Regions from separate parts of the Streptomyces sp. NPDC058198 genome, predicted to be linked through region 3. Evidence: riboswitches for the same ligand, from Rfam matches in the RefSeq annotation. Region 3 holds a riboswitch; each other region holds the start of a gene.
The links. A riboswitch is a leader RNA that binds a small molecule or an ion and turns the genes downstream of it on or off. The one in region 3 is predicted to bind cobalamin.

Region 1: it holds a riboswitch for cobalamin, as region 3 does, so the genes downstream of both, metE (5-methyltetrahydropteroyltriglutamate--homocysteine S-methyltransferase) here and ACFVWW_RS29140 (cobalamin biosynthesis protein) in region 3, are expected to answer to the same signal.
Region 2: it holds a riboswitch for cobalamin, as region 3 does, so the genes downstream of both, cobN (cobaltochelatase subunit CobN) here and ACFVWW_RS29140 (cobalamin biosynthesis protein) in region 3, are expected to answer to the same signal.

The regions. Positions count from the first base shown of each region.
Region 1 covers NZ_JBHVVP010000014.1:102,086-105,354, forward strand. Annotated here, with positions in the region: gene metE (5-methyltetrahydropteroyltriglutamate--homocysteine S-methyltransferase) at 1-1,560, opposite strand, end outside; cobalamin riboswitch at 1,714-1,955, opposite strand; gene ACFVWW_RS30565 (enoyl-CoA hydratase/isomerase family protein) at 2,197-3,269, shown strand, end outside.
Region 2 covers NZ_JBHVVP010000017.1:49,128-52,396, forward strand. Annotated here, with positions in the region: gene cobG (precorrin-3B synthase) at 18-1,499, opposite strand; cobalamin riboswitch at 1,712-1,861, shown strand; gene cobN (cobaltochelatase subunit CobN) at 1,895-3,269, shown strand, end outside.
Region 3 covers NZ_JBHVVP010000012.1:155,759-159,027, reverse strand. Annotated here, with positions in the region: gene ACFVWW_RS29150 (anion permease) at 1-638, shown strand, start outside; gene ACFVWW_RS29145 (hypothetical protein) at 678-905, shown strand; cobalamin riboswitch at 1,082-1,217, shown strand; gene ACFVWW_RS29140 (cobalamin biosynthesis protein) at 1,250-2,230, shown strand; gene ACFVWW_RS29135 (cobyric acid synthase) at 2,227-3,269, shown strand, end outside.

The DNA of each region.
Region 1 (3,269 bases), on a different contig from region 3:
CCCGGTGGCCAGATAGCCGGTGAGCTGCTCGGCGAAGTACTGCACCATGTCGTTGCGTTCGGGCTCGCCGTGCACCAGGACATCGATCCCGGCCTTCTCCTGGAAGGAGATCACCTCACGGATCTCGGCCTCGATCCGCTCGTCGTAGCCGGCCTCGTCCAGCCGTCCCGCCCGCCGCTCGGCGCGCGCCGTGCGCAACTCCGAGGTCTGCGGGAACGAGCCGATGGTGGTGGTCGGCAGCAGCGGCAGTCCGAGCCGCTCGCGCTGGGCGACGGTGCGCTCGGCGTACGGCTGGCCCCGGCGGGCGTCCGCGGCGGTCACGGCCGCGGAGCGGGCCCGTACCGCGGGATCACGCGTGATCGCCGAGGAGGCCCGGGAGGCCAGATCGGCGCGGTTCGCGGAGAGCCGGGCCGTGATCGGTCCTGTGCCCCCGGCGAGACCGCGCGCGAGTGTGACGACCTCGTCGGTCTTCTGGCGGGCGAAGGCCAGCCACCGCGCGAGCTGCGGATCGAGCTCCCGCTCGGCCGCCGTGTCCAGCGGGACGTGCAGCAGGGAGCAGGATGCCGACACATCGACCCGGTCGGCGAGACCGAGCAGCGTGGCCAGGGTGGTCAGCGAGGCCGCGAGATCGTTGATCCACACATTGCGGCCGTCCACCACCCCGGCGACGAGCCGCTTGCCGGGCAGGCCGCCGACCGCCGCGAGGTCGCGGAGGTTGGCGGCGGCGGGACCGGTGAAGTCCAGGGCGAGACCCTCGACGGGGGCTTTGGCCAGCACGGGAAGCGCCTCGCCGAGCCGGTCGAAGTACGACGCCACCAGCAGCTGGGGCCGGTCGGTGAGCGCCCCGAGCTCGCGGTAGGCGCGCGCGGTCGCGTTCAGCTCGGCGGGCGTACGGTCCTGGACCAGCGCGGGTTCGTCGAGCTGCACCCACTCGGCGCCGGCGGCCCTGAGATCGGCCAGCACCTCCGCGTACACCGGGAGCAGCCGGTCGAGCAGGGTCAGCGGCTCGAAGCCGGCGGCCACACCCGGCGCGGGCTTGGCGAGCAGCAGATATGTGACGGGACCGACCAGCACGGGCCGGGCGGTGTGGCCGAGCGCCACGGCCTCGCGCAACTCGCCGACCTGCTTGGCCGAGTCGGCGCGGAAGACGGTGTCGGGGCCCAGCTCGGGGACGAGATAGTGGTAATTGGTGTCGAACCACTTGGTCATCTCCAGCGGCGCCATATCCTGCGCGCCGCGCGCCATGGCGAAGTAGCCGTCGAGGGCGTCCGCCTCGACGGCCGCCCGGTGCCTGGCGGGGACGGCGCCGACCATGACGCTGGTGTCGAGCACATGGTCGTAGTACGAGAAGTCACCCGTGGGCACTTCACCGAGACCGGCACCGGCCAGCTGCCGCCAGTTGTCGCGGCGCAGCCCCTCGGCGGTCTCCCGCAGGGCTTCCGCGGTGACCCGGCCCTTCCAGTAGCCCTCGATGGCCTTCTTCAGTTCACGGTCGGGGCCCTGGCGCGGGTAGCCATGGACGGTGGACCGGGACGCCGCGGCTGCGGACTTGGGTGTCACGGGACTCTCCTTCGCGAGTCATGCGGGAACGATCCCGGGTCGACCCGTGGGAAGCGAAGGAACGGAAGCCGGGGCGAAGCACACCGCGTCGCGCGCATGCCCGCCCGAGAACCGCCGACCCGCCCACGAGGTCACCGAGATCTCCGTGTGCGGTGCTCGCACACGGGCAGTGGCAGGTCTTCGGACTCATGGGCACGCCTCGTGGCCGTGACCGTACGTATCCGTACGGGTACGAGGCTCCTACTGGCCGTCGCTTCCCGGACGCGGTGCGTCCAGTGCGTATGACGGCGGTCGTTCCCACTCACCGCTGCGGGGCAGTCCCGGATTCCCACCGGGTTCCCTCTTACGACGCGTCTGCCTGGCGGGCAGGGCGAACCAGCTGCGTCCCCAGCGTAGACGAGTTATTCCGAAGTAGCGTCGTCCGCCCGGAGGGCGGGCCCGGCGGTGTCCGGTGCGTGCGATCGCAAGGCGCCGAGGTGCCCTCGTAGCGGAGCTACTAGGGCATTTCGGCAACGCCGCGAGCGTGCGTGCCGGACACCGCCGGGCAGACGGGACTTCGGAATGACTCGTCTAGAGCCACGGAGGGGGCGGGGACCAGCTAGATCCATGGAACGGACATGTCCGATACTGGGGCGCATGCGTCGGATCACGGAAGGAACCAGCGAGAGCATGGGCCAGGACGGACCGGTACTGACCGGCAGGGCGGGCCGCACGGCCCACATCACGCTCAACCGCCCCCGCGCCCTCAACGCCCTCACCCACCCCATGGTGCTGACGATGTCCGCGGCCCTGGCGGAGTGGGAGCGGGACGCGAGCGTCGCCGCGGTGATCATCTCCGGGGCGGGTGAACGCGGGCTGTGCGCGGGCGGTGACATCCGCGCGATCCACGAGGACGCGCGCACCGGCGGCGGGGACGCCTCGACCGCCTTCTGGCGCGACGAGTACCGGCTCAACGCCCGTATCGCCCGCTACCCCAAGCCGTATGTCGCCCTGATGGACGGCATCGTGATGGGCGGCGGAGTCGGTGTCTCGGCGCACGGCAGCGTACGGATCGTCACCGAGCGCTCGGCCGTCGCCATGCCGGAGACCGGCATCGGGCTGGTCCCCGATGTGGGCGGGACCTATCTGCTGTCCCGCGCGCCCGGCGAGCTGGGAACGCATCTCGCCCTCACCGGAAGGGCGGTGGGCGCGGCGGACGCGCTGCTGTGCGGGCTCGCCGACCACTTCGTACCCTCGGACCGGCTCGACGACCTGCGCGCCGAGCTCGCCGACGCGGACGTACGGGAGACGGTGCGCCGGTACGCGCGCTCCGCGCCGGAGGGCCAACTCGCCGCGGACCGGGGCTGGATCGACGCCTGTTACGCGGCCGATTCGGTGGAGGAGATCGTCGACCGGCTGCTCGGCGACGGCCGGCCGGCGTCGAAGGAGGCCGCGGAAACGATCCTGACCCGGTCACCCACCGCCCTCAAGGCCACCCTCGCCGCGCTGCGCCTGGCCCGCGGACTGACCACGCTGGAGCAGGTGCTCGACCAGGAGTACCGCGCCTCGTGCGCCGCGCTCACCACCCCTGACCTGCTGGAGGGCATCCGTGCCCAGGTCATCGACAAGGACCGCGCGCCGCGCTGGTCGCCGAAGGAGCTGGCGCAGGTCACGGACGCGGAGGTGGAGCGGTTCTCCGCCCGGCCGCCCGGCGGTGACCTCGGGCTCGG
Region 2 (3,269 bases), on a different contig from region 3:
GGACACTGTGGTCTCGCTCATCTCGTCACTGGGGTGGTGCGTGCCGTCGTGGGTTTCCGGGCCGTCGCGACCGCTTCGGCGAGTTCTGGTCCTGTGGTGGCCCTGAGGAGATGTCCCCGCACCGAGATGTCGTAGCCGCCCTCGCCGGTCGCGACGACATCCACCCAGCTGCCCTGTGGATGGCCGCAGCGGCGGGCGCAGCCCGACCAGTAGACGGGCAGGTCACCGGGGTTGGTGGCGGGCAGGTCACCAGGGCCGGTGGCGGGCGGTCCGCCGGGGCCGGTGGCGGGCAGGTCACCGGGGCGGGCGGCCGTTACGGCTTCGGCCGCGTCCGCCCGTACATCCGTGAGTGCCTTCGCGCACCCGGGCCGGCCGGTGCAGGCGCCGACGTTGTGCCAGGGGGAGTGGGGGTCCGTGATCAGTCCGGCGGTGCGGAGGCGGTCCAGGAGGTCGTGGGCCGTGGCCGGGTCCAGGCCCGGCACGATCACTCCGCGCCAGGGGGTCACCCGCAGGGTGCGGTCGTTCGTCCCGCGCTCGCCTGCCGACAGCAGCAGCCGCCATTGCGCGACGCTCAGCCGTCCCAGCGGGGCGTACACGGACAGCGCCACGGTCCCGTCGGGGGAGTGGACCGGCCCCGGGACGGGCGGCCCGGCTTCCGGCCGCGCCACGTCCGCCCCGTACTCGGCGCGGTACTCGGCCCCGGGCTCCGCCCCGTACGCCGCCCCGGGCTCCGTCGCGTACTCCGCCCCGTACTCGGCCACCGGCTCCGTCGCGATCCCGGCCGTCGCCAGCCCCGTGGTCACCGCCGCGTCCAGCCCATGGCCCGCGGGCAACTCCCGTACCCGCCAGGCGCCCGAGCCGCTCGCCGCCGCCACCGTGAGGAAGGTCTCCGCCGCCAACAGAGCGGCGCGCGGGGCGTCGCCCGCGGAGACCCGCAGTCCTGACCCGTTCGCCCCGGTATGCAACACCGCTGTTCCGTCCGACTGTGCGAGCAACGTCACATCCGCGCCCAGGGCGGCCACATCACCGCGGCCGTCGTCCAGCGCGAACAGAAACCGCCCCGAGAGAGCCGTCGCGGCCTCGCTCGCGCACAGCAGCGCGTCCAGTTCCCGGGCCCACAACCGCACGTCCGCGCGGGGGATTCCGTCCAGTCCCGACAGGGGCGAAGCGATCACGTTCCGTACCCGCTCGTGCCGTTCCGAGGGCAGCAGGCCGGCCTCGTACAGCAGCTCCGCCAGCTCCCCGCCGCAGCTCTCGCCCAGCCCCCGCAGCTGGACGTTGCCCCGCGAGGTGATGTCCAGCCGGCCGTCGCCCAGCCGCTCGGCCGCCGTCGCCAGCGCCTCCGCCTGACGGTGCGTCAGGAGACCGGCGGGCAGCCGCAGTCGTGCCAGCCGGCCGTCGTCGGCGGCATGCAGCCGGAGCGCTCCTGGGCAGGCGTCACCGCGCTCCCGGACGGGAGCTTCGTCCCGGTTCACGGGTGTTGGCGAGGTAGGCGGCATGGCGGCGAGCATACCCACGTACTCCGACGCCCTCCCCGCCCGTTCCGGCCGCCGCCCGGCCGTCGGCTCCGGCCTCCGTTCAGCCTCCGCCCGGCCGTTCTCGCGCTGTTCGCCCGGCCTCCGCCCAGCTGTTCACCCGGCCCCCGCCCGGCTGTTCACCCCGGCCCCGTCCGGCCGTTCGCCCAGGCGCCCTCCCCGCCGTGACCTGCAGCACTTACTATGCAGACGACGGGTCTTCAGGCCCGTCACCGCCATAGACGGCGTCAGGGGAGGAAGCCCGGTGAGAATCCGGCGCGGTCCCGCCACTGTGAGCCCGGCAGCAGCCGGGTGAGCCAGGAACTCCCGCCGTCTTCCTACCGCCCGGGGCGCGGACCCCGAGGAAGGCGAGACGCCGCATGATCCTGCTCCTGTCGACGTCCGACACCGATCTGCTCAGCGCCCGTGCGGCGGGCGGCCCGGTCCCGTACCGGTTCGCCAACCCCGCCCGGCTCGCGCTCGACGAGCTGCCCGCGCTGCTGGAGGGCGCCGACCTCGTCGTCGTACGTCTCCTCGGCGGGCTGCGCGCCTGGCAGGACGGAATCGACCAGCTCCTCGCCGCCGACCGCCCCCTGGTGGTCCTCACCGGCGAACAGGCCCCCGACGCCCAGCTGATGGAAGCCTCCACGGTCCCCATCGGCATCGCCGCCGAGGCGCACGCCTATCTCGCCCACGGCGGTCCCGCCAACCTGGAGCAGCTTGCGCGGTTCCTCTCCGACACCGTCCTGCTGACCGGCCACGGCTTCGAGCCGCCCGCCGCCGCGCCCACCTGGGGACCGCTCCTACGCGCCCCCCGCCCGTTGGCGGGCGGCGGCCCGCTGATCGCGGTGCTCTACTACCGCGCCCATCACATGAGCGGCAACACCGCCTTCGTCGACGACCTGTGCTCCGCGATCGAGAGGGCCGGCGGCCGGGCCCTGCCGCTGTACGTGGCCTCCCTGCGCGCCCCCGAGCCCGAGCTGCTCGACGCGCTGCGCGCCGCCGACGCCCTCGTGACCACCGTGCTCGCCGCGGGCGGCACCAGGCCCGCCGAGGCCTCGGCGGGCGGCGACGACGAGTCCTGGGACGCGGGCGCCCTCGCCGCCCTCGGCGTACCGATTCTCCAGGCCCTGTGCCTGACCGGATCGCGCAGCGCCTGGGAGGAGAGCGACGAAGGTCTGTCGCCGCTGGACGCCGCGGGGCAGGTCGCCGTGCCGGAGTTCGACGGCCGGCTCATCACCGTCCCGTTCTCCTTCAAGGAGATCGACGAGGACGGTCTTCCGGCGTACGTCGCCGACCCCGAGCGGGCCGCGCGCGTCGCCGGGATCGCCGTACGGCACGCCCGTCTGCGCCATATCCCGAACCCGGAGAAGCGCCTCGCGCTGGTGCTGTCCGCGTACCCGACCAAGCACTCCCGGATCGGCAACGCCGTCGGTCTGGACACCCCGGCCAGCGCCGTCGCCCTGCTGCGCCGGCTCCGTACCGAGGGCTACGACTTCGGTACGGAAGAGGTCCCGGGCCTGGAGTCCGGCGACGGCGACGAGCTGATCTACGCGCTGATCGAGGCCGGCGGCCATGACCAGGAGTGGCTGACCGAGGAGCAGCTGGCCCGCAATCCGGTCCGTATCCCCGCCGCCGACTACCGCCGGTGGTACGCCCAACTGCCCGCCGCCCTGAGGGAGTCGGTGGAGCGGCACTGGGGGCCGCCGCCCGGCGAGATGTTCGTGGACCGGAGCCGTAATCCGGAAGGCGACA
Region 3 (3,269 bases):
CGGGCTCCAACCCCCCGCTGTGGGTCATCGTCTCCGCCGGTGTGGCCATCGCGCTCGGCACGTACCTCGGCGGCTGGCGCATCATCCGCACCATGGGCACCGGCCTCACCGACCTCAGGCCGCAGCAGGGCTTCGCCGCCCAGACCAGCGCCGCGACCGTCATCCTGGCCTCCTCCCACCTGGGCTTCTCCCTCTCCACGACGCAGTCCTGCTCCGGCGCCGTGATGGGCGCGGGCCTGGGCCGCAAGGGCGGGGTGGTCCGCTGGTCCACCGCCACCCGGATGTTCGTCGCCTGGGGCCTGACGCTGCCCGCCGCGGGCCTGGTCGCCGCCGGCGCCGAGTTCCTGACCGGCCAGGGCGCCTGGGGCGTCACGGTCGTCGCCGTCCTGCTCGTCGTGCTGTCCGGTGTGATCTGGCTCGCCTCGCGCCGCCGGCCGGTCGACCACACGAACGTCAACGAGACCGGCGGCGAGGCCGGCCCCGCCACGGACACCGAGCCCGCGGGTGTGGTGACCACCGCCATCGCGGCCGTCACCCCGCCGCCCACGGCCGCCGCCGCGGCCGCGCAGGACCTCTCGACCACCATCCCGGCCCCCACGGGCCCCGCCGGCGAGCCGGCGCGAACCGCCACGGTGTAACGGCTCCCCCGCCGACCAGACCGCAAGGAAAAGGACCGCATGAACATCGACTGGGCAGCCCTCGGCTCCGTCTTCGGCGTCAGCCTCGTGGCCACGATCGGACTCGTGGGCCTGTTCACCCTGGGCATCGTGGGCCTCGCCAAGCAGGAGTCCGCCGCCACTCAGGGCGCCAACGGCTCGGTGGCACTGGCCCGCACCGGCGCCTACGCCTGCTTCGCGCTGTGCGCGGCGGCCGTGGCGTACGGCATCTACCTGATCGTCGCCTGACCCCTGAGCACAGTTCGACTACGACACCGTTCGACTACGGCAGTTCGACCCCGGCCGGCCCCGGCGCACTTCGTGTGCGCCGGGGCCGGTTCCTTGTGGCCCGTGGGGAACACGCGCCGTGTGGGGCTGGGCACTCTGTCCCGTCGCAGGTCAGAGATGAGTTGACGGGTGTTTGCGCAGCGTGGTGGACTGCCGGGGCCATATACGGAGGCAGAAGAGGAAGCCGGTGCGAATCCGGCGCGGTCCCGCCACTGTCACTGGGAATCTCGTCCCCAGGAGCCAGGAACTCTCGCCGCCGCATTTCGTCGAGCCGGGGCGCGGACCCTGAGTGAGGACATTTCGCCATGCCTGGCCGCGGTTCAGCCGCCGAGCGGGTCTTCGCGTACGGCGCCACCGCCGGCCTCCTGTGCGACCGGCTGTTCGGCGATCCCCGACGGGGCCACCCGGTCGCCGTGTTCGGCAGGACCGCGGGGGCCGTCGAGCGGACGCTCCGGCGTGACCACCGCGGATGGGGCGCGCTGCACACCGTGGTGTGCGCCGGTGGCGCCGTCGGCGCCGCGGCGCTCGCCGCCCGGGGCGTACGGGACCGTCGCGCCGCCTCTGTGGCCCTGACCGCCGCCGCCACCTGGGCCGTTGTCGGTGGCACCTCGCTGGGGCGGGAGGCGCGGGCCATCGGCGGCGCGCTCGCCGCCGGGGACATCGAACGGGCCAGGGAGCGGCTGCCGCATCTGTGCGGACGTGACCCGCAGGCCCTGGACGGACAGCAGATCGCCCGGGCCGTCGTGGAGTCCGTCGCCGAGAACACCTCCGACGCCGTCGTGGGCGCGCTGGTGTGGGGAGCGGTCGCGGGGGTGCCGGGGCTCGTGGGCTTTCGTGCCGTGAACACCCTGGACGCGATGGTGGGTCACAAGTCCGCCGTGTACCGCCGGTTCGGCTGGGCCTCGGCCCGTCTCGACGATGTGGCCGGCTGGCCCGGCGCCCGGCTGACCGCCGCGCTGGCCGTGCTGGCCGGCGGCGATCCCCGGGGGGCCGTGCGGGCGCTGCGCGACGACGCCCGCCACCATCCGAGCCCCAACGCGGGCCCGGTGGAGGCGTCGTTCGCCGGCGCGCTGGGCGTACGGCTCGGCGGGACGCTCACGTACGGCGGACGCGTCGAGCACCGGCCCGTGCTGAACGGCGAGGGGCGGCCCGTCGAGGTCGCGGACATCGAGCGGGCCGTGCGCCTGTCGCGCCGGGTGAGCGAGCTCGCCCTGGCGGCCTGTGTGGCCGGCCGGTTCGGCTGCGGCGCCCTACGGCGGACAGCTTCGGGAAAGGGACGCGGATGAGTCGGGGCGGGCGCGGCGGTGGGCTGCTGATAGCCGGAACGACCTCGGACGCGGGGAAGAGCGTCGTCACCGCGGGCATCTGCCGGTGGCTCGTACGCCGGGGGGTGAAGGTCGCGCCCTTCAAGGGGCAGAACATGTCCCTGAACTCGTTCGTGACGCGCGAGGGCGCGGAGATCGGGCGGGCGCAGGCGATGCAGGCCCAGGCGGCCCGGGTCGAGCCGTCCGCGCTGATGAATCCCGTCCTGCTGAAGCCGGGCAGCGACCTCAGCAGCCAAGTGGTGCTGCTGGGGCGGCCGGTGGGCGAGCTGAGCGCCAAGGGATTCTTCGGAGAGCCCGGCGGACCGTCGTCCCCCGGAGGAGCCCTGTACGGCGGCGGGCGGGCAGCCCTGCTCGGGACCGTCCTGGAGTGCCTGGAAGAGCTGCGGGGCAGCTACGACGCCGTGATCTGCGAGGGGGCGGGCAGCCCCGCCGAGATCAATCTGCGGCGTACCGACATCGTGAACATGGGCATCGCGCGGGCCGCACGGCTGCCGGTGGTGGTGGTCGGGGACATCGACCGCGGCGGGGTCTTCGCCTCGTTCTTCGGGACGACCGCGCTGCTGAGCCCCGAGGACCAGGCGCTGATCGCGGGCTATCTCGTCAACAAGTTCCGGGGCGACGTGTCGCTGCTGGAGCCGGGTCTCGAGATGCTCCGCGGGCTGACCGGGCGGGCCACGCTGGGGGTGCTGCCGTGGCGGCACGGTCTGGGCATCGACGAGGAGGACGGGCTGCGGGTCTCCCTGCGCGGCGCCGTGCGCGAGTCGCTGACCGCTCCCCCGCACGGCGAGGACGTGCTGCGGGTGGCGGTCTGCGCCGTACCGCTGATGTCCAACTTCACCGATGTGGACGCGCTGGCCGCCGAGCCGGGTGTCGTCGTGCGGTTCGTGGACCGGGCCGAGGAGCTGGCCGACGCCGATCTGGTGGTGGTGCCGGGCACGCGCGGCACGGTGAAGGCGCTGGCGTGGCTGCGGGAGCGCGGGCTCGCCGACGCGATCGTCCG